DNA from 2 places in the Priestia sp. TRN 1309 genome. Region 1 is predicted to be linked to the other one. Evidence: riboswitches for the same ligand, from Rfam matches in the RefSeq annotation. Region 1 holds a riboswitch; the other holds the start of a gene.
What was found. Region 1 has a riboswitch for FMN ahead of ribE (riboflavin synthase). Riboswitches for the same ligand answer to the same signal wherever they lie in the genome.
Positions count from the first base shown of each region.

Region 2: linked by a shared signal. The riboswitch ahead of ACRPLQ_RS00770 (ECF transporter S component) and the one ahead of ribE (riboflavin synthase) in region 1 are both predicted to bind FMN.

Region 1 is NZ_JBOZGM010000003.1:101,498-110,861, forward strand. It holds gene ptsP (phosphoenolpyruvate--protein phosphotransferase) at 1-230, opposite strand, end outside; gene ACRPLQ_RS12830 (phosphocarrier protein HPr) at 230-496, opposite strand; gene ptsG (glucose-specific PTS transporter subunit IIBC) at 515-2,569, opposite strand; gene glcT (glucose PTS transporter transcription antiterminator GlcT) at 2,840-3,688, opposite strand; gene ACRPLQ_RS12845 (hypothetical protein) at 3,820-4,692, opposite strand; gene ribH (6,7-dimethyl-8-ribityllumazine synthase) at 5,075-5,545, opposite strand; gene ACRPLQ_RS12855 (bifunctional 3,4-dihydroxy-2-butanone-4-phosphate synthase/GTP cyclohydrolase II) at 5,637-6,830, opposite strand; gene ribE (riboflavin synthase) at 6,847-7,506, opposite strand; FMN riboswitch at 7,785-7,935, opposite strand; gene ACRPLQ_RS12865 (YkvI family membrane protein) at 8,043-9,077, opposite strand.
Region 2 is NZ_JBOZGM010000001.1:137,262-146,625, forward strand. It holds gene ccsB (c-type cytochrome biogenesis protein CcsB) at 1-842, shown strand, start outside; gene ACRPLQ_RS00750 (response regulator transcription factor) at 1,171-1,887, shown strand; gene ACRPLQ_RS00755 (ATP-binding protein) at 1,887-3,659, shown strand; gene ACRPLQ_RS00760 (peptidoglycan DD-metalloendopeptidase family protein) at 3,831-4,520, shown strand; gene serA (phosphoglycerate dehydrogenase) at 4,552-6,126, opposite strand; FMN riboswitch at 6,426-6,568, shown strand; gene ACRPLQ_RS00770 (ECF transporter S component) at 6,723-7,298, shown strand; gene ACRPLQ_RS00775 (ferredoxin) at 7,380-7,628, opposite strand; gene ACRPLQ_RS00780 (helix-turn-helix domain-containing protein) at 7,886-8,935, shown strand; gene ACRPLQ_RS00785 (RecQ family ATP-dependent DNA helicase) at 8,959-9,364, shown strand, end outside.

The DNA.
Region 1 (9,364 bases):
TGAGCTTCAAAGATTTCTGCTTTGTCATCTCCAAGTTCTTTACGAGCATGCTCTCTAATAATTTCAAGTTCTGATTTTGATTTCTCTAGCGCAGCTTCTAGACGTGCTACTTCTGCTTCAACTTCAGTTACTGATTTTTTTTCAACGGTTAATTCTGGATTTTCTAGACGAAATGCTTTAGCAATAGCAATGCCGCTAGAAGCGGCAATGCCTTGAATTTCCTTTGTCATTATTCGCCTAATCCTTCTTTGCTCATTGTATCTTCAAGAGCAGCAAGTGCATCTGCTTCGTCAGAACCTTCTGCAGAGATAGTGATTGTAGCGCCTTTTTGAATACCTAAAGACATAACGCCCATGATTGATTTTAAGTTTACAGTTTTACCGTTGAATTCTAAGTTGATGTCAGAATCAAATTTGCTTGCTGCTTGTACTAAAGTTGTTGCTGGACGTGCGTGAATTCCTGAGTCTGCTGTTACTGTAAATGTTTTTTGTGCCATGTTAAATCAATCTCCTTTTTACTTTGAAATGTTAATAATATTTGCTTCTTGTTGAGAAACTTGGCCCTGCTTTAAGATATCAATTTTTTCATCAGCTTGTAAATTCGTGAAAATGATCGGCGTAATCGTCGATGGCGCATTTTCTTTTACAAAGTCTAAATCAATTTTCAATAGAGGCTGTCCTTTTTTCACTTCATCGCCTTGGGCAACTAAAGCTTCAAAACCTTCGCCTTTTAAATTAACTGTATCAATACCAACGTGAATTAAAATTTCACGTCCAGTCGTTGATTCAATACCTAAAGCATGTTTCGTCGGGAATAAGTTTACTATTTTTCCGTCCACTGGTGCAACTACTGTGCCTGTTTTCGGAATAATCGCAAAACCGTCACCCATTAATTTTTGTGAAAATACCTGATCTGGTACTTCCGATAAAGGTACCAATTCTCCCTCAATCGGTGAAACAATATCATTACCATTATCGCTTCCTACTTCAGATGTTGCAACAGGTTTTTCAATTGTTTTTGTCTCTTCTTTTGTGACAACCGGTGTTTTGCCATTCATAATGTCTTGAATTTGACCTTTTAACGTGTCAGATTTCGGACCGAAAATAGCTTGAATATTGTTACCAACTTCAAGAACACCAGCTGCTCCAAGTTTTTTCAAGCGGTTTTTATCAACGTTACCCACATCATCTACTGAAACACGTAAACGCGTAATACAAGCATCTAAATGTGTAATGTTTTCTTTACCGCCAAGTGCAGCCAAAATATTTGTCGGAAGCTCTGCTGCTTCTACTTTTACATCTTCTTCTCCTTCTTCTTTATCTTCACGACCCGGTGTTTTTAAGTTAAATTTACGGATTGCAAAGCGGAAACCGAAGTAGTAGATAACTGCTAGAACTAAACCTACTGGAATAACTAGCCACCATGCTGTGCGGTTTTGCATAACTCCAAATAGAACGTAATCGATAACCCCACCTGAGAATGTCATACCGATTTTAACATTTAATAATTGCATAACCATAAACGACAAACCAGCAAATACTGCGTGAATCGCAAATAATACTGGTGCTACGAATAAGAACGAGAACTCAAGCGGCTCTGTAATACCCGTTAAGAAAGATGTTAAAGCAGCTGAACCCATGATACCAGCTACATATTTTTTGTTTTCAGGACGCGCTTCGTGATAAATCGCAAGAGCGGCTGCTGGCAATCCGAACATCATGAACGGGAATTTACCAACTTGGAATGTTCCTGCTGTTAAAGGCACGCCATCTGCTAATTGAGCAAAGAAAATCTTTTGGTCACCATGAATATGTTGACCTGCTTTATTGACATAATCACCAAACTCAAACCAGAACGGAGAGTAGAAGATGTGATGAAGTCCAAATGGAATTAATGAACGTTCAATTAATCCAAATACAAACGCTGATAAAGTTGGGTTTGCATCAATCATGTTGGTAGAGAAAGCATTTAATCCGCTTTGAATTGGCGGCCAAATGAAAATCATAATAACACCTAAAAGAATTGAAAATACCCCAGTAATAATTGGTACAAATCGTTTTCCTGCAAAGAACCCTAAGTAAGATGGTAATTCAATATTGAAATAACGATTATACATGGATGAAGCTAAAATACCTACTATGATACCCCCGAATACACCCGTAGCTAACGTAGGAATTCCTAAGATGCTAGTGTAAGCTGGATTAGCACCCATTTTGTCAGGATCTAGTTGTCCTGTAGCAACTAAGATTGTGCTCATCGTTTTGTTCATAATTAAGTAACCTACGATTGCAGCAATACCTGCTACACCGTCACCACCGGCTAAACCAACGGCAACACCAACGGCAAACAATAGCGATAAGTTGTCAAATACGATTTGACCCGCCTGCGACAAAACATTTGAAACTAATTGAACCCAGTCTGCACCAAGTGCCGGTACTGCATCCAACAATGTAGGGTTTTGAAGCGCTGTCCCTACTCCAAGTAAAATCCCTGCTGCCGGTAAAATCGCAACCGGTAGCATAAGCGCTTTTCCGACTTTTTGTAATACTCCAAAAAGTTTTTTAAACATGGCGCTTACCTCCTTTTATATATTTAGTGTGCAACAAGCTATTTATTTGATACGTGAATCATTAACGCGCTTTCATAAAACGCTTTCTTTAACTAGAAAACTCATTACATCTCCTGGTGTTATGAGGCGAAGTCTTCAATGATTGCGCTTTCTTATAACAAAAAAAGGCATGAGGAAAAAGAAACGACAAATGGATACACTCATCCAATTACACATCGCTTCATTTCTCACTCATGCCTGATCGTATCAGTAACACGTATTGAAATGATTTTATAAATCCGTTTTTGTTATAAGTCGCTGCAAATGCATCGTTAAGTAAACTGCTTCTGCTTCATACACAGGTAAATGTAACGCTTGCTGCATTACTTTTATCACTTTCCAAGACACATTGTAACACAGAGGATATTCTTCTTTCAATAGCAAAGCAATTTTTTTTGGCTCTTCTATTTTTTCTCCTGTTTTTACTCGATCAATGGCAAAATGCAAATGACGAATCAATCTCATATAGTGTACAGATTCTTTGTCTACCTGCAGATGAAGCGATTCTTCAATCACATTAATAATCGTTTGAATAAGCTGCGAGTCTTGATTCACTTCCAGCAGATTTTTTTCAGTCAGCGCGCTGTGAATATGTAGCGCAATAAAACCAATCTCTCCTACTGGAAGCTTCACGCCTATTTTACGACTAATAATTTCTACCACTTCAGATGCGATCGTGTATTCCTCTGGATATAAGGCTTTTGTTTCAAGTAAAAATGGATTTTTAAGCCCCATTCCCTGCTGAAAACGTTTTATCGCAAACGCGATATGATCCGTCAATGAAATGTGTATATGCTCATTCAAAGGAATGTTAACACGCTTTTGAATGTGCGTTACAATATCATTCATCATTTCAATCACGTCTTCATCCACCTGAGCTAAAAGCTGCTTGTACTGTTCTTGCTCTTCTTCACTCTTTAACAAAAACATTTTCTCCACGGCTTTTGCATCGATTTCATCGCCTTTTTTCTTATTGAACCCTATTCCTTTCCCAATTAGCACAACTTCATCATAGGTAAGGTGTTTAGCAATTAAAACATTATTATTAAGTACCTTTTCTACAAAAAAGGACTCTTTCACGAATCCTTCACTCCCCTGTTTCGGCTTTCTATTATTTGCTTTCCTATCTTACAAATAATACGCATAACCGTCAATTCATTTTTCTTTGTTTCAAATATTATTGAACTAAACTATTTGAGTTACGTATTATCTTAGTAGTTCTTTGCTGGAAACGCAACGTCTTTTTTGCTCGTCCCATAACAATTTTTCATAATAAAGTTTTGAAGCATAACGCTCAGAATGAATACACCCGCTTGTAAAAGCGTAAAAAGAACAAGTGAAGTGGTAATAGATACCAGTAAAATCCCATAGTGAATTAGTAAAATATCTACTATACGCAGCCCCGCTATAATGATCCCAGCTCCAATAAAAAATTCTTTGACTACACTCCAAACGAGGAGAATCGTAACAATACAAACATAAATCATCGTTGCATTTACGGAATCATGAGTAGCCGACGCAAACCATCCCGTATAAAACCAATTATTATGAAAGTATGCTAACAGCAGAAACATAATAGTAGAAGTAATGGCGAGCATTCCCAGAAAAAATGTAGCGTAATGCACAAATGTCATATACCGTTCTGTTAGCCATACATACCAAATCTTTGAAATACTAAAGCCTATAGTCATTAAAACGCCTGTATAAATTGTTTTCCACCAGTGATGTGTATAAATATCCCAGTGTAAAAATAATTCTTCAATCCCCATAAACATAGCCGAAATGATTAAAATATAGCGGAATTTTAATTGATAAGCAGCTACCACCATAGCCATGATTGGAAAAGCAAACGTTTGAGAAGTTAAGGACCCAAACAAATTATCAAAATATTCATTGGTCATAAAATCAGGATCGTACTCGTAACTTTCAAACAACACAAATACAACATACTCTAGTACATAAGCCATTCCAATGATAAAAAAAAGCAAAACGACTAGCCTTTTATCTTTTTTACGTATGAATACTGTAAGCAAAACGGCTGTGCTGATAATAATCAATGCAAAAAAAGCAGTATAATGAGGCATAGACGTCTCCCTTTTACGACCTAATTATTACTTAGAGTAAGACGTTTTAGCTAAATTATACATAGCTAGCTGCTATTCAAAAGAGATTGAGACATACTACATCAATCCAATCTAAAGGCGAACAAATCGGATACATGAGATAGTATGGATCGCTTGCTGCACTGCAGGTGATTTCCCTGCAAGTCTTCGCTTTCCCTACAGGAGCCTTCGCCCTGCTCTCCACTCAACAGTTAGAAGCCTACATACAGGAAACCTACGTTGTAATGTAACCCTAACCATGAAAAAATCCGAACGATTCATCGTTCGGATCTTCTTTCAACTACCATACTTTTGTTTCAGCCTCTTTTAACTCTTTAGTTTACAAAAACTGGAATGACCTCTATTATCCTTCAATCATTTTTGAAAGGTTAGCCATTTCGATAGCTGATGCTGCAGCTTCCCATCCTTTGTTTCCTGCTTTTGTTCCTGCACGTTCAATTGCTTGCTCAATTGTTTCAGTTGTTAATACACCAAAGATAATTGGTACGCCTGTTTGTAAGCTTTGAGATGCAACGCCTTTTGCTACTTCATTACATACAAAATCAAAGTGTGGAGTAGCTCCTCGAATAACCGTTCCTAGCGTAATAACCGCGTCATATTTTTTAGATTCAGCTAATTTTTTAGCGATTAATGGAATTTCATAAGCGCCCGGTACCCAAGCCACGTCTACATCTTCATCAGCTACGCCGTGACGTTTAAGCGCATCTTCTGCTCCACTAAGTAAACGCCCCGTAATAAATTCATTAAAACGCCCTACCACGATTCCGATTTTTAATCCTGTGCCAACTAAATTTCCTTCATATAAATGATTCATCTCTTGTTCCTCCTGCTAGTAGTAATATATAGTTATTTACATTTCTTTTCATGAATTAGCTTCATTTGTTATAACGAAAAAAAGTGTAAACTTATAAATGTAATAAATGACCTAGTTTTTTAGCTTTGGTATCTAAGTATTTTTTATTGGCATCCACTGCCGGCATTTGAAGAGGCACTCTCTCTACCACTTCAAGGTCGTAGCCTTTTAGCCCAGTAATTTTGCGAGGATTGTTCGTTAAAAGCTTCATTTGTTTGACTCCAAGGTCCTTTAAGATTTGAGCACCGATTCCATACTCTCGTAAATCCGCAGCAAACCCGAGTTTTTCATTCGCTTCTACGGTATCGTATCCTTCTTCCTGCAGCTTATATGCTCTTAGCTTATTTAATAAGCCAATACCTCTGCCCTCTTGACGCATATACAGCAGAATGCCGCGTCCTTCTTCTTCAATTTGCGTAAGAGCTGCGTGAAGCTGAGGACCGCAGTCACAGCGCTCAGAGCCAAACACATCTCCAGTCAAGCACTCGGAGTGAACCCGCACGAGAACGGGGCTATTATGATCGATATCACCCTTGATAAGAGCCACATGTTCTTTATTATCAAGTTTATTTGTATATCCTACAGCCTTAAAATCACCAAATGCCGTAGGTAAGCTTACTTCTACTTCACGGCTAATCAGCTGGTCATGTTTGCGGCGGTAGGCAATCAAATCTTTTATTGTAATCATTTTTAAATCAAATTGCTCTGCAATCTTTGTTAAATCCGGTACGCGTGCCATTGTTCCATCTTCATTCATGATTTCACAAATAACACCCGCAGGCTTTCCTCCTGCTAACACGGCTAAATCAACAGCGGCCTCTGTATGACCCGCACGCTGCAGAACGCCCCCGTCTTTTGCAATCAACGGAAAAATGTGTCCTGGTCGTTGGAAATCACTTGCTACCGTTGCTTCATTTACAAGAGCCATAACGGTAGCAGAACGTTCGTACGCACTGATACCTGTTGTACTTGAAATATGATCAATACTTACTGTAAATGCTGTTCCATGTACATCCGTATTGTTCACTACCATCGGGTGAAGATTCAATTTATGCGCAATTTCTTCATTAACAGGTGTACAAATTAATCCTCTTCCATGAGTAGCCATAAAGTTAATAACCTCAGGCGTCGTTTTTTCGGCTAATGCAATAAAATCTCCTTCATTTTCTCGATCTTCATCGTCGCATACAATAACCACTTTTCCCTTTTTTAACTCTTCAATGGCTTCTTCTACTTTATGAAACATCTCTTTCACCTCACTGTTAATTTGTAAAACCATGCTGCTGCAATAAATCCTTCATATTACCTGACCGATTCGAGGCGCCAGGAGTTGACTTGTTAGCCATCATCTGATGCATATATTTAGCTAACATATCGCATTCAATATTCACCTTGTCTCCTCGCTGTTTGTCTCCCACGACTGTGTGAAGCACCGTATGAGGAATAAGAGAAATAGTAAATGATTGATTGCTGACATCAAAAATAGTAAGACTTGTTCCGTCTACAGAAACAGATCCTTTTAACATCATAAATTCACGAAGTTCAGGATCCACTTGAATTTCATAATAAAAGGCATTTCCTTTACGTGTTTTGCTTACAATGGTTCCAATTCCATCAACGTGTCCGCTGACGAAATGCCCTCCAAACCGGCCATTTGCAGCCATCGCCCGTTCTAAGTTAACACGTGATCCAACGGTTAGAAGCTGCAGGGTACTTGCTTTAATCGTCTCCGGCATGACGTCGACCGTAAATTCATTTTGAGAGTAAGCCGTTACGGTTAAACAAACGCCGTTAACTGAAATACTGTCCCCTAAGTTCACATCTTCTAACACGGTCTTCGCATCAATCGTAAGAACAATTGCTTCTGTAGCCTTTTGAATCCGTTTTATTTTTCCAATTTCTTCAATAATACCTGTGAACATTTTCTTCACCTGCTTTGGCGCTATTCCAACTTCTTATGCCGTTTTGAAATAGCAGCTGCTTTTTTTTCATATTTATCTTTCCCCCAACCACTGAAAATAAAAAAGCCCCTTGAACAAATGTCCAAGGGGTCGGCTGAGCTGAATCAGTTTTATCTATGCAAAATTCCGCTAATTGTATACGAAATAAACAGTTATATTTTGTGTACAAAAACAAGGGTAGCTTTAAAAAAGGCAAACCTGTCCCTTATTAATACAACACAAAAAAACAACTGTGCTTCCTGATCCTTCTCCCATCCAGACTTTTACTGTCGGCTCTAGATTTTAACTAGATCCACCGCTAACATACATCGTATGAAAACGGGTCACGGGCTTAAAAGCATATGCTTTATCACCGCCGGTTGGGACTTACACCCGACCCCGAAGGATAATATATTCGACTGCTAGAGTCTTATTTGTTTTACATTATAGCAAAGTAAAATCGACTTGTCACATCATTTAACTTCGTTTTTTCACATCTGTTCTGCAAAATCCAGCTTTTAGCTTATTTTTTCTTTTTTAATACATAGCATCCATACAAAAGCTAGTCCAATATAGCCAAATATCGGATACAAAAACTCAAGAAGCTGAGCATATCCAAATTGCCCGATAATAAAGCATGCCAAGATAATAAACGCAAAAGCTTGTTTGTCATTCAGGGGAAGAAATGATTGAAGCTGTTTAGCGATTCCAAATACATTTCCAATCAATGTAGTAAAAATCTCACCTAACACAACTACCGTAAATAAAACATTCACCCACGCTGAGATATTTTTAACAACGGCACTCATAGGAATATCAAGTTGAAATGAATAAGGCAAATTGGAAAGGGCAAGATGAGTAGAAACAAGCATAAACGTAAGTACACATCCTCCTATTACGGCCCCTTTTTTGATCACGCTCTTATCTTTCACGGAGCTTCCTAATGGAACTAAAACGGCCTGAGCCAAAGCTAGATTTAGGGAAATATATAAAAAGGGACTAACCGCCCACTTCCACTGTGTGACGAGCGTTAAGTCTGGCTTCGTTTGAATCAGTGAGAAATAGCTGACATTTGGCACAAAGATGATAAAAGCAAATGAAAGCATCATCGGCACAACAAGAGAATTAACCATTAAAATACCGTTAATTCCTCTTGCGATAAATATATAAGTTAAAACAATTGTACAAATCATCCCAACAGGAGGCCACAGTCCGAACTGTTCTTTTCCTATTGCCCCCGTACTCGCTAGCATGACTGAAGTTACTCCAAATAAAATGACGATCATTACACCGTTTACCGCTTTTCCAAGTACATCACCAAATAAATATGTATTAAGCTGCTGATAAGAAGAAGCCCCAATTGCGTGCGAAAGCAGCATCATTTTCGAACCTAGCCAAATAAAAAACAAGCCGCTGACCAAAATTCCAACCATTCCAAGTTCCCCGTACTGTGTAAAAAATTGAACAATTTCCTTGCCTGTTGCAAAACCGGCTCCTACAACGGTGCCTACATACGTAGCAGCAACCTGCAGCGTGAGTTTCCACCTTTTCATGCCCATCACCCTTCTACCCTTCATAGTTCACTATATGTAGAAACGGTTAAAAAAAGACGAGCCTTTTATATGTAAATCCTCGCCTCACCCGGTGCTGTTCCTTTTTCGTTTTTTTATTTCCTTCTTGTTTTTTTCATGAAAACCCTTTATCCCTTAACATAACGGCAGTTTTCAAACAAAATATACGGATATTTTCCCTTTAGCTTTTAAATTTTCCTCAATATTTGCTGGAAATTCACAATTTACTGTTGTATAATTTCTAAAAATCAGATAAATTATTAAATAAG
Region 2 (9,364 bases), on a different contig from region 1:
TCATTGCTTATGCAAGCATGTTTCCAACTGAAATTACGCCGCTGATACCAGCTCTCCAGACGAATTGGCTGCATATTCACGTTACAACGGCAGCTACGGGTGAAGCCGTGCTTTCCATTAGCTTTGTTGCAGGATTGATTTATTTAATCAAAACAATTGATCAATCCAAGCGAAATAAAAAAGCATTTTGGCTGGAATTCATCCTGTATACGCTTATTAGTACGCTTGGGTTTGTAGCGGTGACGCTGGCTTTTAATGCGGCTCACTACGAGTCATCATTTAATTGGGTTAATAAAAGTGGCGAACAAGAGCAAGTCGTATATCATATGGTTCCGCTAGTGGGGCCTCATCAAAGTGAGTGGACAGACGGGAACGACATACAGCCGCTTGTTGATATGCCGGCTATTATCAATGCTAAAAAATTAAATACGGTTATTTGGTCGTTAGCCGGTGGGTTTGTCTTATATTGGCTGATTCGTCTTATTTTACGGAAGCGAATTGGAGCCGCACTGCAGCCGCTTGTAAAGCAGGTAAACAGCGACTTGCTTGATGAAGTAAGCTACAGAGCAGTGGCGATTGGATTTCCTATTTTTACATTAGGAGCACTTATTTTCGCTATGATTTGGGCTCAGATGGCCTGGACGCGCTTTTGGGGATGGGACCCCAAAGAGGTGTGGGCGCTGATCACCTTTTTATTTTATGCCGCTTTTCTTCATCTTCGGCTGTCTAAAGGATGGCACGGTGAAAAATCAGCTTGGCTGGCAGTTGGCGGGTTTGCCATCATCATGTTCAACTTAGTGGCCGTGAACCTAGTTATTGCAGGTTTACATTCATATGCGTAACCTTTAAAAATAGAATAGAGGCTGAAATAAAGATATTTTAGTTGAAGAAGATCCGAACGATGAGTTGAGATTCTTGATGGAGAATCACATTCGTTCGGATTTTTTTATTTGCATGGTGAACGGAGGCTTCATATATGTAGTTGCTTCTAGCTCCTGTATTTTATTTGTCCATCTGTAGATTGGATGGATTTCGATATGTCTCAACCTCTTTTTTGAGGAAAAAAGCTATTTTTCATAAAGGTGTTCACGAATTGTCACATTGTTTGGGTAACATAAGTAGAACTCGCCGGTTTTTTTTTGTACACTAAGACTAGGAGGTTGAAAATACATGCAAAACGAACAAAGATTACTGCTAGTAGACGATGAAGATCGCATTAGACGATTGTTAAAAATGTACTTAGAAAAAGAAGGATACATCATTGAAGAAGCAGCCGACGGGCATGAAGCAATCGAAAAAGCGTTACACATAGATTATGATTTGATTGTATTAGATTTAATGATGCCTGGCATAGACGGTATTGAGGTCTGTAAACAAATTCGCGAGAAAAAAGCAACTCCTATTATCATGCTTACAGCTAAAGGTGAAGAAGTAAACAGAGTCCAAGGGTTTGAAGTAGGTACAGATGATTACATCGTTAAGCCGTTTAGCCCAAGAGAAGTGGTTCTTCGCGTAAAAGCACTGCTTCGACGTTCTTCTCAAGCAACGTTTATTCAGCCAGAAACGAGCGTGAAAAACCTTATTGTCTTTGATCACTTAACGATTGATAATGATGCACATCGCGTTACAGCAGACGGAAAAGAAGTTAACTTAACTCCAAAAGAATATGAATTATTGTGCTACCTTGCAAAAACGCCAGATAAAGTATACGACAGAGAGCAGCTGCTGCGTGAAGTGTGGCATTATGATTTCTTTGGAGATCTTCGTACGGTAGATACGCACGTCAAGCGTTTGCGTGAAAAGTTAAATCGCGTATCGTCACAAGCGGCGAAAATGATCGTAACCGTTTGGGGAGTAGGGTATAAATTTGAGGTTGAAAATAACTGATGTTTTGGAGAAGTGTAGTTGGTAAACTATGGTTTACTATCCTATTGCTCGTTACGCTTGTTTTATTTATTTTGACCATTTTACTGCTTCAGTTTTTTGAAAATTATCATGTTGTAGACGCAGAAAACCGTTTAACTAAAACGGCTGCTAAAATCTCTACCATTGTGCAGGAAACAGAGGATGAAAAGCTAGGACTATCCATTGCTCGTGAACTTGCAGATCAAGCAAGTGTAGTTATTGTTCAGGATAAAGATTTCTATTGGCATTCCACACATCCTGATAAAGAAAATAAGAAAGCTATTTCGGCCATTGTTAAACAAAACGATCAGCTAAATCAAGTGGTTGAAAAAGGTAAAGTAATACGGGAAAAAATGTACATGACCACAAAGAAAGACACGAGTGATGAGCCTTTAATGTTTGTTGTCGGTGTACCTTTAATGAAAGATAATAAACCGACAGGCGGCGTTTATCTGTATCAATCTCTTTCTGAAATTGAAGAGCCCGCTCAATATACGACTAAGTTCATTTTATTGGCTGCAGGTATTGCTATTATTTTAACTACTATCTTTGCTTTTTTCTTATCCACTCGAATTACAGCACCTCTTAGAAAAATGAGGCAGGCGGCATTTGAAGTAACAAAAGGGAACTTTGATACAAAAGTACCTATTTTAACTCACGATGAAATTGGGGAGTTAGCGATTGCTTTTAATCAAATGGGCAGGCAGTTAAAGTTTAATCTCAATGCGCTCAATCAGGAAAAAGAACAGCTTTCAAGTATTTTAAGCAGTATGGCAGACGGTGTTATTACGTTTAGTAGAGACGGATCGATTTTAATTACCAATCCCCCAGCGGAGCATTTTCTTCAGACTTGGTATTACGAGCAGGATGTGAACAACCAGCAGGTGCCTGAGCTTCCAGCAAACGTCGTGCATTTGTTTCAAACGGTAGTAGAGACTGAAACGGAGCGAAGTGCAGAGTTGAAAATTCAAGGGAAAACGTGGGTCATTTTAATGTCACCGCTCTATAATCAAACGAAAATCCGCGGTGCTGTAGCTGTACTGCGAGATATGTCTGAAGAGCGTAAACTTGATAAATCAAGAAAAGATTTTATTGCAAACGTGTCTCATGAATTGCGTACACCTATTTCTATGCTTCAAGGTTATAGTGAAGCTATTATTGACGATATTGCAAGTACGGATGAAGAAAAGAAAGAAATTGCACAGGTGATTTATGATGAATCACTCCGTATGGGCCGGCTTGTAAATGAACTTTTAGATTTAGCGCGAATGGAAGCGGGACATGTGCAGCTTCACTTAGAATCTGTAGCAATGGTTGAATTTACAGAACGTGTTTTGCGCAAGTTTCAAGGGTTAGCTAAAGAAAAACATATTAAACTGTCTCTTAATGGAAAAATAGAAGATGAATTTGAAGCGATGATTGATTCAGACCGTATGGAACAAGTGCTGACAAACTTAATTGATAATGCCATTCGTCATACGGATGACTACGGAGAAGTAAAGCTGCATCTTGATAAAAGTCAATCCGAAATCCATCTTTCTGTTCAAGATACGGGAGCAGGGATTCCAAAAGAAGATCTTCCGTTTGTATTTGAGCGATTTTATAAAGCTGATAAAGCCAGAACGAGAGGAAAGTCAGGAACTGGTCTTGGGCTTGCGATCGCTAAAAATATCGTGGAGGCACACCAAGGGATTATTGCGGTTGAAAGTGAATTAAATGAAGGAACAACTTTCTTTATCAAACTGCCAAAGTAAACACATGCTAAATAACAGTTTGTCTTCGGCTGAAATAATAAGAATAGTAAAGAGATGTGATTCATTGGAGAATCACATCTCTTTATTTTTTCTATAAACAAGTCTAAAAGAGAAGGAATTGGCATATAGTATGTTTTGTGTGCAATGATCTACATAGGAGGTTCTTTCTTCATGATTGACGTGTTAAGAAGAATATTGGTTGTATTAGTGATGGGATTGTGTATAGGTCTTTTATTTTTGGGCGGGCAAATGGTAAAGGCAGAAGAGAAGCAGTGGGAGTGGCCGGTTGAAGGAGTCTTAACTGATATATTTGGTTCTCGTCACGCCAAACACTTTGGAATCGATATAGCAGCACCTGTTGGTACACAGGTGTATGCTGTTGCAAAAGGAGTGGTGAGCCGCTCTTATTATTCAAATACATACGGGCAAGTTGTTTTTATCAAACAAACGAATGGATACGAAACGGTCTATGCTCATCTAGAGAAACGACTTGTTGCAGAAGGAAATTCTGTAGCCCCAGGTCAAAACATTGGATGGGTTGGCAATACAGGACGATCTTCAGGTGCACATTTGCATTTTGAAGTTCATCAAGGAAGTTGGAATCCGGATAAAACCAATGCGGTAAACCCACTCGCCAAATTGGACAAGCAAAAACTATCGGCATACGTAAAAAACGATTTAGCTGCCACGGTTTTTCAGCAGTTACATCAGGCTTCTGATAACTGTATTCTTATCCATCAAGGAGATACATTATCTGAACTTGCGGCCAAATATGAAGTCGATGTGGAGCAGCTAAGAAAGTGGAATCATTTAGAGAACACCGCTTTAAATGCAGGACAAGTGTTAAAAATAAGTCCATAAAAAAAGAGCCGCTAAGGCTCTTTTTTCAATGTTACAACTCAATGCGCTGTATGGTCACAATTTCGCTTGTTTGTTTTAATGAATTGATGACAGAATCATCTAAAAGTTTATCAAACGTGAGCATCATAATGGCTTCTCCGCCTTTTTGCTTACGGCCCACTTGCATGGTAGCAATGTTAATACGTAAATCTCCAAGTACTTTCCCTACATTTCCAATAACTCCGGGCTGATCACTGTGACGGATATAAAGAAGATGTCCTTCTGGATAAAAATCAATATCAAACGAATCAATATTAACAATTCGAGGTCCATATCCTGCTATATAAGTGCCCGTAATCGTAAATGTACGCTGTTCGCCTGTTACTGTAACGTCAATTATATTAGAATATCCTTGCGTATCTTCCGATGTTTTTTCACCAAATGTAATTCCTCGTTCTTTGGCAATCATAGAAGCATTGACTTCGTTAACAGGTGAGTCAATACGATGGGTTAAAAAGCCTGATAACAAGCTCCGTGTAATATAAGTGGTTTCTAAATCCGTCACTGTACCTCCGTAGGAGATCGAGATATGCTGAACGGGTTCTCGCATGCATTGAGATAAAATAGCTCCCATTTGTTTAGTAAGGCTCGTAAACGGCTGAATTTTTTCAAAAACTTCTTTAGAAAGCGTTGGTAAATTAATGGATGAACTTACAGGATTACCTTCTAGAAAACGCAGAACGTCATGTGCCACGTCTTCAGCAACGTTAAGCTGGGCTTCTTTTGTAGAAGCTCCTAAATGGGGAGTTGTAATAACTTGATCAAAATGTAACAAAGGGTTATCAATCGGCGGTTCAACTTCAAATACGTCAATAGCTGCACCTTGAACATGGCCAATTTCTAAATAATGAACTAAGGCTTTTTCATCAATGATCCCGCCGCGTGCGCAGTTTAATAAAAATACACCCTTCTTTGTTTTGGCTAATGTTTCATGATTGAGCAATCCCTTGGTTTCTTTCGTAAGCGGAGTGTGTACGGTAATTACATCCGCTGCTGCTAGTAATTCATCCAGGGATAATAGTTCTACGCCTAGCTTTTCAGCTCGGGAAGAGGTTAAAAAAGGATCGTAAACGTGAACGCTCATATTGAAGGCTTTTGCGCGTTTAGCAAGCTCTGAGCCAATTCGTCCAAATCCGATAATGCCCAGGTGTTTGCGATTAAGCTCTGTTCCAACAAATGCTGAGCGGTTCCATTCGCGCGCTTTGACTGAAGCATTTCCTTGGGGGATATGCCGAAACAAGCTAGCCATCATAGCAAATGTATGTTCCGCCGTTGAAATGGTATTTCCGTTCGGCGCGTTAATAACGACAACCCCTCGTTTGGTTGAGGCTTCAATATCAATATTATCGACACCTACTCCAGCGCGAGCAACAATTTTTAAATTCGGCATTTTTGCCAGCAAATCCTCTGTAACCGTCGTAGCACTCCGTACTAAAAGCGCATCGTACGTATGCAAATCATTCTCAACTTCTTCAACTTTTTTTCGCGTAAGATTCACATGAGGAGCTTCAAGTAGTGGAGCAAGACCTTCATTGCTAATTGAATCAGCTACTAATACGTTATACATGACGTGAACATCTCCCTTGGATTTTACTATCATCAAATATTTGATAATTTACCATGTTAAAAAAATTCTGTCAATTATATTTTTTAAACTTTACAATTAGTTATCAAATACACAATTGTAAACGTAAAATTGAAACTATAAATATGTCATAATGCTGTTGGTTATGCACTTATTTCCTTATTTTACATATAAAACAGTAATGAAGTTTATAAAAGACATCAATTTAATAGGAATTAAAAAAACTTCTTTATTTACTTTTAATTCGAGATAACATATAATAAATTCATAATTAAATATTGGTCTATCTTCGGGGCAGGGTGAAATTCCCGACCGGCGGTAAAAAACAAATTGTTTTGAGCCCGCGAGCTTATATGTAATACATACGAGCAGATTTGGTGAAATTCCAAAGCCGACAGTACAGTCTGGATGGGAGAAGGTGGAGGTTCAGCGTTCAAAACCTAATGTGATGAACGTTTATTAAATATGCCTGCCATGTCTCCTCTCAACGAATCATTTGTTGGGAGGTTTTTGCGTGGGGATATGAAGTTGAACCTTTCTTCTTTGAAGAGTGGATCACAAAGAAGGAGAGAGGCAAGATGCAACAAAGTAAGAAAACTCAAAAGCTGGTTATACTAGGAATGTTAAGCAGTATTGCTTACATTTTAATGATGATTAATTTTCCGATTCCTGGATTACCTCCGTTTTTAACAATTGATTTTAGCGAAATTCCTGCACTCGTAGCAGCACTTGTATTTGGACCTATGGCTGCTGTTATAGTAGAAGGAATAAAAAATTTATTGAATTATTTAATTCAAGGAAGTGCTACAGGGGTTCCGGTTGGTCAAGTGGCGAACTTTGTAGCTGGTTTACTGTTCGTTCTTCCTGTATCATATATGTTCCGTCGATTTAAAACAGCTAAAGGCGTAACGATAGGTTTGGTTACGGGTACGGTTGTAATGACGGTACTCATGGCTGTCTTAAATTATTATGTCTTTTTACCGGCGTATACAATCTTCTTACAATCGCCAGAAATGTCTAGTGAACAAGCGCGTCAATATATCGTTGCAGGTATTTTGCCGTTTAACTTAATAAAAGGAGCAGCAACAGGGGTTATTTTTGTCTTATTGTTTTCAAAAATGAAGCAATGGATCACGCGCCGCGTTGCTGTTTAATTCAATCGCTCTCCCGGGGAGAGCGATTTTTATATATAAAAAAACCTGCAGCATGTACTATACTACAGGTTTGTTCAATACTTATTCGAATTTATTAGCATCGCCTTCGAATTTTTCATCCGCTACGCGAATTGAATCCGTAGGGCAGCCTTCCATTGCATCCATCATATCATCTTCTAGATCTTCTGGAATTTCTACTACACCTTGGTTATCATCTAATGTTACGAATGCAATACCTTCATCATCATAATCATAAATGTCTGGTGCTGCTGCTCCGCAAGCGCCGCATGCGATGCAAGTATCTTTATCAACAATTGTATATTTTGGCATAACAAGACCTCCTGTAAAGTGTTCGAAAATTTCTCATTATATAATCTCTTCGCGAATCAAGAGTGAAATTTCTCCTTATTCATTGTAAAATGATTTATAAAACTTTTCAATAGAAAAGTCACTGAGAATGCTTATCAAATCAAGGTTTCTTCACTTATCCAAACGTTTTGATACATAAAGGAAAGAGCTAAAAAGCCTTTATCTCACATGCTATTGGTCACTTTTGGTACAATGAATGAGAAAGGAAGTTGACACCTTTGAATTATATTCAAGTTAGCATTTTATTTTGTATAAAACAGTTAAAAGGTGAGCGAACCGCCTATGGTATTTATCATTTATTAACAGGTAAAAAGTCAGCGCAAACAATTCAAGACGGAAAAATTTTTGGAATCTCTTTTCTTTTTCAGTCATTTTTTTACTTAGATAAACGGTCTTTTGAAACCTGCGTTGCATATTTAAAAGAACAGCAGTATATCGAAGAAACTGAAAATCAAAAGTATGTGATGACAGATAAGGGACGAACACGCCTTGAAGATGAACTGACGGCTCGGCCCTTTCATCCAGCTTTAGACGGATGGAAATTCGCAAGCAGTACTCAATTATTTTTAGCAAGAATCACTTTGTTCATTCAGACCTTATCAAACCTACAGTATTTTCAAAAAGGGTTTTTACCCATTTCCAAAAATCCTGAGGTCATTCAATGGGTCAAAACGTATATTATGTCTCAAAAGCAAACGCGTCAAGAGTTAGCCGCCGAGCTATTCAAAGAGCTCCGAACGTGCTTGAAAGATTGTACGGAACGGGATGCGTCTCTTTTTGTTTTGCAACTGACTGGATACGAAAGAGTAGGCTTTACAAAAAATCAGTTAGCATATCAATATGAACTCGATGAGCATTATGTGCATATTCAACTTTTAGGGGTTATTCATCATATCATTGAAAAAGTGAGTCAAAATAATGAAAGCTTTCATGTACTTTCTTCTTTTTTGCATGATCTATATTTAGAATTGCCTTTGACAAGCTCGACGTTAAAAACGTATAGCTGGCTTCAAAAAGGAAAGACGCTTGAAGAAATTGCTTATATAAGGCGTTTAAAAGAAAGTACAATTGAAGATCATATTGCAGAATTAGCTCTGTTTGTTCCATCTTTTTCAATCGATGCATACGTATCGCCTAAGCAGCAGGAAGAAATTATCTCGGCTTTTGAAAGTTTGCGTACAAATAAATTAAAGGCGATAAAGGAAGAAGTAAAAGACGGCGTTACCTATTTTCAGATTCGTCTCGTATTAGCAAAACATTTTACCTGATACTAAAAAAAGTGGTGTTTGATGTGAAGATAGAACAACTTCTACAGAAACAATTTGGCTATAGCCAATTTCGACTAGGACAAAAAGAGATTATTCAAGATATTTTAACAGGTCATAATGTGTTAGCGGTTCTTCCTACAGGAACAGGGAAATCATTGTGCTATCAGCTCCCCGCTTATGTGTTGAACCGACCGGTGCTGATTGTATCTCCTTTAATTTCACTGATGGAAGATCAAGTTCAACAACTAAAGGCAAGTGGAGAAAAGAGAGTTATTGCCTTAAATAGTTTCCTACAACAAGAAGAAAAAAGACGGGCGCTAAAAGATTTAGCTTTTTATCGTTTTATTTATGCATCTCCTGAAATTTTGCAAAACGCTGTTGTGGTAGAAGCATTAAAACAGGCAAAGGTAGGCCTTTTCGTTGTGGACG